DNA from 2 places in the Priestia sp. P1_B12_1 genome. Region 2 is predicted to be linked to the other one. Evidence: a T-box and tRNA genes for the amino acid it is inferred to sense, from the RefSeq annotation. Region 2 holds a T-box; the other holds one or more tRNA genes.
What was found. A T-box is a leader RNA that pairs with one kind of tRNA and senses whether it is charged. The one in region 2 lies ahead of thrS (threonine--tRNA ligase), so its partner is inferred to be a tRNA-Thr.

Region 1 (4,434 bases), on a different contig from region 2:
TGGAGCACGTGCACTGGCTGTAACGGGTCTAACGATTACAGCCGTTACGACGTATTTCTTCAGTAACTTAGAGCTTGATACGACGTATACAACGCTCATTACGCTTTACACGCTTCGCATGTTCGGAATGTCTATGGTGATGATGCCGGTTATGACAAACGGATTAAATCAGCTGCCGCAGCGCTTTAATCCGCATGGTACTGCGATGAATAACACGCTTCAACAAGTATCGGGAGCTATTGGTTCGGCTCTTTTAGTAACGGTGATGTCAAACCGTACAGCTACGCATGCAAAAGAGCTCGCTCAAGATGCAATGAGCGGAGCAGGAGCAGCGAATGCAACCGCAGCCGGGGCAGCTCAAATGAAAGAACAGATTGGGATGCAGGCAATGGTACAAGGGATTAACGATGCGTTTGCCGTCTCAGTAGTACTAGTGGTGGTTGCCTTAATTCTTTCATTGTTTATGAAACGCGCCACGCCGGCAAGTGAAGATGAAGTGATAAAGGAAAAAGCAGGACGCGAGCAGTTTGCTAAATAAAAAAATCCCCGCTGAGACAGCGGGGATTTCTTTAGCTTGTATATCTAAAGCTTAAGCCCATTTTCTTTAATAATTTCCGGTAGCCGATGGACGTTTGATCAGCCATAATATGCGCTTCCATCTGCAGATCTAAAGGCAAGTCTTCAGGCTTTTGGTTTTCAACCATTTCGCGGTCTTCGTCAAAGACGCGAAGGTTAAAGTCATACACACCTTCAACGGGAGAATCTTTGTCAAAGTTTCGAGCGATTGGTGCGAATAAACGTGTTTCGCGGGCTGAAATAGGAGAGACTGCATTCATAATCCACAGCTCTGTGCCTTCTGGGAAGTATACTTTTAGCGTAGCTGTAAACGGCGGATAAACATCAAAGACGCGAAGCCATTTAAAATCAGGTGGATTTAAATGCTGCTGTTCTTTGGAATAATTACTCACGGTGCTCGTATATTCTACATGAAGCCCATAATCTGTATCGCTTACTTTATATTTAGGCACAAAGGCGTTGGTTCGATCACCAAATGTGTCCGTGTGAACCCAGGCAAAATGAGCTACGTCTAAAAAGCCTTCCATTTGACGACCGGCCGAACCCATGATATCAAAGCTCGGACAAACAATTTGCTGAAAATCAGGGTCCTCCCACGCATCGAAGTAAGGCAGGTTATCTTGTTCTCCTGTCAGGGAAGTCCACACTAATCCAAATCGTTCAATAACTGGATAGACGGCCATACACAGGCGGGGAGAAATGTTGGCATCAGGGTGAGCTGGAATCGACGTGCATGCGCCGTCCGTTGCATAGCGGAAGCCGTGGTAAGGACAGACAATTTCATCATCTTCCACCCAGCCCATGCTAAGCGGGGTGCCTCGGTGAACGCATAAATCACGAGCCGCTACTACTTTGTGTGTGGTACGGTATAGAACTAGATTTACATCTAGCAGTTTTACGGACGTTGGTTTCTCTGTTACATCACTGCAGCGTGCGACGGGATACCAATACTTGGCGAGCGTCGTCCAATCTTCCAGGCTGAACGTGCAGTCTCTTGGGTAGGGAGTTGCCGTTTTTGATTTGGTCATGGTTGGTTGCTGTTCCATCTATTTTCTTCCTTTCTTTTGTAAGCTCTTTTACTAAGGGTAATATAAAAAAAGAAAATTCACACAATTTATGTAAGGAGTTCTAACATAAAATATGGAACTTTGTAGAAAATGCGAATTTCAGAAGACGCAAATTAGAGAATATACCAATAAAAAAATTAAAAAAGCGCTTCCTAAATGAATTTAAACGTGATATAATTTTCCAAGACGCTGGTGTAGCTCAGTAGGTAGAGCACTTGCATGGTAAGCAAGAGGTCGCAGGTTCGATCCCTGTCGCTAGCATACTAAAAAACCTTCTTTCTTGTTGAAAGAAGGTTTTTTTATTTGTGTCGGCTTCAAAATTATTCTCCGAATTATTCTTTCCCGCCTTGTGAAAACTTTAACAGTTTGATAGCCTTATTAGGAAGCTGTGAGAAACTATGTGTATCTTTTCCCCTATGTCTTATGCATCATATTTAGAAATATTCTTAAAAGAATGTTTATTGCCTCTAAGTATTGGGTACACGAAATTAGGGGTTAAATTTCAACAGGGAGTGTGAACGATAATTTGATTACGTTTAAGAATGTGTCAAAGCAATATCCAGACGGTACGACCGCCGTGAAAAATATTAATCTAGAAATTAAAGAAGGAGAGTTTTTCGTTTTAATTGGTCCGAGTGGGTGTGGGAAAACAACCACCTTAAAAATGATTAACCGTCTTCATGATATTACCGAAGGAGAACTATACATAAAAGATAAGCTCGTATCGGACCACAACATACATGAGCTGCGCTGGAACATTGGCTATGTCCTGCAGCAGATTGCTCTTTTTCCTCATATGACCATTGCTGAAAATATAGCCATTGTACCCGAGATGAAGCATTGGAAGAAAAACAAAATCAAAACGCGTATTGATGAACTGCTTACCTTGGTAGGACTAGACCCAAAGCAGTATCGAAACCGAAAGCCGTCTGAGCTCTCAGGTGGCCAGCAGCAACGTGTAGGTGTAGCACGTGCCCTCGCAGCTGATCCCCCCGTTATTTTAATGGACGAACCCTTTAGTGCCCTCGATCCGTTAAGCCGCGAACAGCTTCAGCAAGATGTTATTAGCTTAAAAGAAAAAATCAAAAAAACATTTGTGTTTGTTACGCACGATATGAGCGAAGCGATGACGCTTGGAGATCGTATCTGCCTAATGAAAGATGGGGAAATTGTTCAAGTTGGAACCCCGGAGGAATTCATTCAAAAGCCTAAAAATGAATTTGTAAAAACATTTATTGGGAATCAAGGAAATACTTTATTTGAGACATTGGATATGTTTGTCAAAGAAAGTGAACAGCCAGACGTAGAACCTACTGAAGAGTTAGCTTCAACGGCTACTGTTCAGCAGGCAATGGACGCCCTTTACGACCATGAAGCAATAGCCGTGAAAAAAGGGAGCAAACGTATTGGCGTTGTAACGCGCAAAACTCTATTAGCGTTTCTTTCTGATAAAACGAAAGAAGGAGGAACGCTGTAATGAATGCACTAAGCACATTATTAGATCAACGAGGAGATGCACTGTTTCAAGCTCTTCTTGAACACATTCAAATTTCAGTACTGGCTCTTGTTATCGCCGTATTAATTTCAGTGCCGCTCGGACTGTACTTAACGAGGCATGACCGCATTGCTGAACCGATCATTGGCGTAACAGCCGTACTGCAAACCATTCCTTCACTCGCTTTATTAGGATTACTGATTCCTCTTGTCGGAATTGGAACCTTTCCCGCGGTTATTGCACTGTTTTTATATTCGCTTCTTCCTATTGTACGAAATACATATACCGGAATTAAAGAAGTGGACCCATCTTTAATTGAAGCATCCAAAGCCATGGGGATGAACTCGTGGAGACGATTAATCAAAGTAGAACTTCCTCTAGCGCTTCCTGTCATTATGGCCGGAATTCGCACAGCGATGGTACTCATTATTGGTACAGCGACAATCGTGGCTCTTATTGGAGCGGGCGGACTCGGAAGCTTAATTTTGCTTGGTATTGACCGAAGCGATAATAGTTTGATTTTATTAGGAGCCATTCCAGCAGCATTATTAGCGCTTATTTTTGATGGAATTCTGCGAACGATTGAACACTCAGCTAAAAAAGGGTCCAAAAAACGCTCGTTTATTATGATCATCGTATTAATACTCATTCTTGTTTCTCCGTTTGCAGCGATGAGCGCAACAAAACCAGACCTTGTTATCGGAGGGAAAATTGGTGCAGAACAAGATATTTTAATTAATATGTACAAAGAATTAATTGAAGATCAAACCGATATGAAAGTAAATCTTCGTTCGTCGCTTGGGAAAACGGTATTTGTATTTGAGGCTCTGCGTAACAAGGAAATTGATTTGTACCCTGAATATACGGGTACAGCCATTGTGACGCATCTAAAGGAACAGCCGGACAGCAAAGATGAAACAGGGGTGTACAACCAGGCAAAAGAAGGATTTCAAAAGAAATTCGGCCTTGTCTATTTAGATCCAATGAAGTTTAATAATACGTACACATTGACCGTGACAAAAGAATTTGCCAAAGAAAACAATCTAACGACTGTTTCAGATTTGGCAAATGCAACAGATAAAGTAAAAGCAGGGTTTACGCTTGAGTTTAAAGATCGTGAAGACGGCTATGTAGGCATTCAAAAAGAATATGGTCTTACCTTCCCGAATATTAAAACGATGGAGCCGAAGCTTCGCTATCGCGCTGTAGAAAAAGGCGATATTAATATGCTGGATGCTTACGCAACAGATCCTGAAATCAAACAGTTTGGTTTGAAAGTCTTAAAAGACGATCAGC
Region 2 (4,434 bases):
TGTTGCCACTCATCCATTAAAAACTTGAAAATACCTTCTTTTCCCATTGGGCTGCGCGTTTTCACTTCAGATACAGAAGTAATTATATAGAAATAATTACTAACTTGTCTATTAGTATACTAATATCATTATGTATATTTCAAGAGTTTTTGTAAGCGATTTCTTAACATCGTTCTATTTTGGATTTATAAACTAAATAAAGAGATTATCATTGTGCGTACGTATAATAAGTTTGAATAAAAATAATATTCTAAAAGATTGTTTTATATGTTTTTAAATAACTTTTTTACTAACTATCTTCAGATATAAATTCCTGACATAGAGATTATTTACAGAACGATGAATGTTTTATCTTACCGGGTGTTATAATGATGAAAACTGAGGTGTATGAAGGGCGGAGAAAGATGATTAACTTACTTATTGGCTGTATTTTACTAGCATTAGGAGTATACTTTATGTTTAAATTTCTTTTTTACTCTCCTTCTAAAAAGAAGCGAGAGCAGCAAAACATGAACAAACCATCAGGTGAGGCTTCAGCTTCATCCCGTACAAACGATTCGAATGGAATAAGATAAATTTTTTTATAAAATACCGGCGTTTGTCTAAGGCAAAAGTTATACTGCTGATATATATTATCTTATACCCTTCTAGTTCAATATTCCCTTCATTTTGGTGTGAGACAAAATGAAGGGAATCACTATCCGACTTAAAAAATCGGATTTTTCTATTTAGTAAGGTAAATAGCTTCAATACACTCTGTTTGAATTCTTTTCTTTATTCAAGTGTACAGCTGCCTCTTCCACACTTACTGTTCCTATATTTTTCTTCCCGTGCTTTCGCATAGCAAGCGATTCATTTTCCACTTCTTTATCTCCTATCACAGCCATATAAGGAACTTTTAGCATTTCTACTTCTCGAATTTTCAGCCCTATTTTTTCAATGCGATCATCTACTTCAACACGATACCCTTTTAACTCCAGCTCGTGTTTCACTTTATATGCATATTCCACGTGCGGCGGTGCAATAGGCAAAAGCTTAAATTGAACAGGAGCCAGCCAAAGAGGAAATTGACCTTCGTAATGTTCAATCAAGATGGCCATAAATCGTTCAACGGAACCGTATATAGCGCGGTGAATCATTACGGGACGATGCGGTTTATTGTCTTCTCCGATATACATACAGTCAAACTTCTCCGGCATTAAGAAATCAAGCTGAACTGTTCCGCACTGCCAGCTGCGACCTAAGGAATCTAAAATATGAAAATCGATTTTCGGCCCATAAAAAGCTCCGTCTCCTTCATTTACCTGATAGTCTAAGCCTTTTTCACTTAACACAGATTGAAGCGCCTTTTCTGCTTGGTTCCATGTTTCAATATCTCCCATGAATTTTTCAGGTCGTGTGGATAGCTCCACTTTGTAATCGAAGCCAAAATGTGAGTAAAAGTCATGGATAAACGCTAGAATGCGGCTAATTTCAGCTTGGATCTGACTGAGCTTTACGAATAAATGAGCGTCGTCCTGTGTGAATGAACGGACTCTTAGCAAGCCGTTTAAAGACCCAGAAAGCTCGTGACGATGAACTAATCCAAGCTCTGCGTATCGAATCGGAAGTTCTCGGTAGCTTCTTCGCTTGCTGTTAAACAATAAAATGGCTCCCGGACAATTCATCGGTTTAATCGCATAGTTTTGTTTGTCAACATTTGAAAAATACATATTCTCATGATAGTGCTCCCAGTGCCCTGATTGTTCCCAGAGCTCCTGTTTCATCATGATGGGTGTTTTTATTTCTTGATAGCCTGCTTTATAATGCTTTTGTTTCCAGTAATTTTCTAACTCATTTCGAACAATCATTCCGTTAGGTAAGAAAAACGGCATACCAGGAGCTTCTTCCATTGACATAAACAGCTCCAGTTCTTGACCTAACTTTTGATGATTTCGCTTTTCTGCTTCCATTTGTTTTGACATGTTCATTCCTCCAATATGTTTTTATTCAACAAAAAAAACCGCATTCATCCCTAGTAAAGGGACGAATGCGGCCGTGGTACCACCCTAATTCCGTAAAATACTTATACGTATTTTACGCTTAAAAAGATAACGGTTTTACCGGGTGCGGTTTCAGTGTATACACATTCCCCGCCGCAGCTCCAAGGTGGTAAATTCATTTCGTTTTCTAAGGGTTCTCAGCCAGTGACCCTACTCTCTGTAAAGAAAATCCAAAAATGATTCATGTCCTTTTCATTGCTTGTATATTCATTTTTTCTACATAAAAAGCCGCACTCATCCCTAGTGAAGGGACGAATGCGGCCGTGGTACCACCCTAATTCCGTAAAATACCCATACGTATTTTACGCTTAAAAAGATAACGGTTTTACCGATTGCAGTTTCAGTTATGCACGTTCCCTGCAATAGCTCTAAGGTGGTAAATTAGATGATTTCTTAAGGGTTCTCAGCCAGTGGCCCTATTCTCTGCGAAGAAAACAGCATCTAATTCGTGTCCTTTTCATTGCCAAATACTGTTTATTAGTTGTTAAAAGCGATTATAGTGTATAAATTTAACAAAAGTCAAGAAGTAATTTTTATTTTTCAAATGGTATAGAATTACTTTATGCTTGAATTTTTGAAAAGTTACTTAAGAATACACGGACTGAAAAAGTTTTTTATTATACTATTAACGACTACATTCCATTCTTATTTTTACCTCTATTTTCACAGCAATAAAGGCGAAAAAGAAAGATGCTATAAGTCCTTATTTGTTTTATCTAAGCAGAATTAATGAAGTGAAACCAATACTACCCCAAACCAGAACAAGTAACCTAACACAAGTATCATCAAGTTTTTAATTTATATACTAAAATATTAAATACACCTTTTTCTGCTCACACAAATATTTAACTTGAATCCATAGAAACTATTTTTTATCTATCTTTAGACAAAAGCTCATCATGCATGCTTCCACTTTGCGGAAAAATCCGTTTTTTCCTGACTTGTTCTTTAAGAATAACGTCAAGCTGCCGCTGAATTTTCCTTGTTTCATTTGTCGAAAAATACGGGTGAGCCAGATTTACTGTTTCTAACGGATCCTTGGTCAAATTGTACATTTCAATTTGATCAGGAACACGGGTTGTTTTAAGGGTAGTAAAACTTACAGGGTAATCTTCATATTGCTCTCCGTGAATGAATTCATCTTTTTCGTCAGCTGCTGACCAAAATTGCGGATTATCATGATAGCGAGCGTATTTCCAAATTTCCTTTCCTGCCGCTGACGAAAACTCGACAATGACCGCTTGAATGTGATTAGGCTGAACAACTGACGGGTAGCTTTCTCCTAAAAAATTTGTTTGGTGAAGTCCTTTTGTCGGGTCATCATCCGTCATGAAGAAAATCGGTGTTTGCTCTTGCTCAAGAGACGATTCTCCTCGAAGTATATCTGACAGGTCTCGCCCAACAAATGGATGTACTTCCGTATGACTTTTTTGTAATTGCTTTTGAACAGCGGAAGCATCGATATTAGCTAAACTAAGCATTGTCGGGATCAAGTCAAGGTGACTAGTCAGTGTGTCTGTATGTTGATAACTAGGAAACAAACGCTTGTTATGAATGAGAAGCGGAACGTGAATAGATTCTTCATACATGTTGTACCATTTTTGATGTAATCCCCCGTGAGCTCCAAGCAAATCACCGTGATCAGACGTAAAAATAATAATTGTATTTTCATAGAACGAAGATTGTTCCATGGTCCGAAGAACTTTTAAAATTTGTGTATCAACATTTTTTTGCAGCTGATAATACAAGCGCCGGTAGAAGCTAGAATTTGGGGTTGGCTGCAGCGCTTTTGGATAGATGTATTTATAGCTGCTTTGAGCGCTAGGCTTTGTTTGTAAAGATTCTCTAATGGTAGGCGGCGGATCGATGTTCGGAATCGTCTCATCAATAGAAAACTGAAACATAGGAAGGTGTTTGGTAATCGCTCCAAACAGCGCAATGTCATGCGGGTTCACAAACGAAGCTACCATGAGCCAAGGCTGCTCAGTCGCTTGATGTTCTAATCGTTGAAAAAGCTCTATGATTTCCTCTGCATATATTTCGTCTCGTCCGCTCACTCCAACGGCCGCAGATGAACCAGAATTGTGCGGGTTTCTCCCTTCCGGTTCTGGACCAATCCACCCTGAAAAACCAAACTTTTCAAGCTTATTAGCGCGTTGATAGAGGCATTCTTTTTCCGGATCCGGTATTCCTGTTTGCATCTGGTAGCTGGAAAAAACATTATGTGTTCCTGGAATTAAGATGTTCTCATCGGAAATGTGCCATTTTCCTTTATAAAAGGTTTGATACCCAGCCTGCTTAAAATAATCTCCCATCGTCGGGACGGTATTAGGCTGCAGCCAAAACATATCAGGATCTTGTGACTTCTTTGCGATACCTTGCGTTTGCGTAA

Region 1: it has a tRNA-Thr gene. The T-box ahead of thrS (threonine--tRNA ligase) is inferred to sense a tRNA for this amino acid. The anticodon was not compared.

The regions. Positions count from the first base shown of each region.
Region 1 covers NZ_JBFTZR010000001.1:133,423-137,856, reverse strand. Annotated here, with positions in the region: gene AC1D0Y_RS00780 (DHA2 family efflux MFS transporter permease subunit) at 1-538, shown strand, start outside; gene AC1D0Y_RS00775 (aromatic ring-hydroxylating oxygenase subunit alpha) at 570-1,622, opposite strand; tRNA gene AC1D0Y_RS00770 (tRNA-Thr) at 1,832-1,904, shown strand; gene AC1D0Y_RS00765 (ABC transporter ATP-binding protein) at 2,170-3,120, shown strand; gene AC1D0Y_RS00760 (ABC transporter permease/substrate-binding protein) at 3,120-4,434, shown strand, end outside.
Region 2 covers NZ_JBFTZR010000003.1:105,303-109,736, forward strand. Annotated here, with positions in the region: gene AC1D0Y_RS11540 (hypothetical protein) at 369-575, shown strand; gene thrS (threonine--tRNA ligase) at 747-1,964, opposite strand; T-box leader at 2,019-2,247, opposite strand; T-box leader at 2,287-2,512, opposite strand; gene AC1D0Y_RS11550 (sulfatase family protein) at 2,915-4,434, opposite strand, start outside.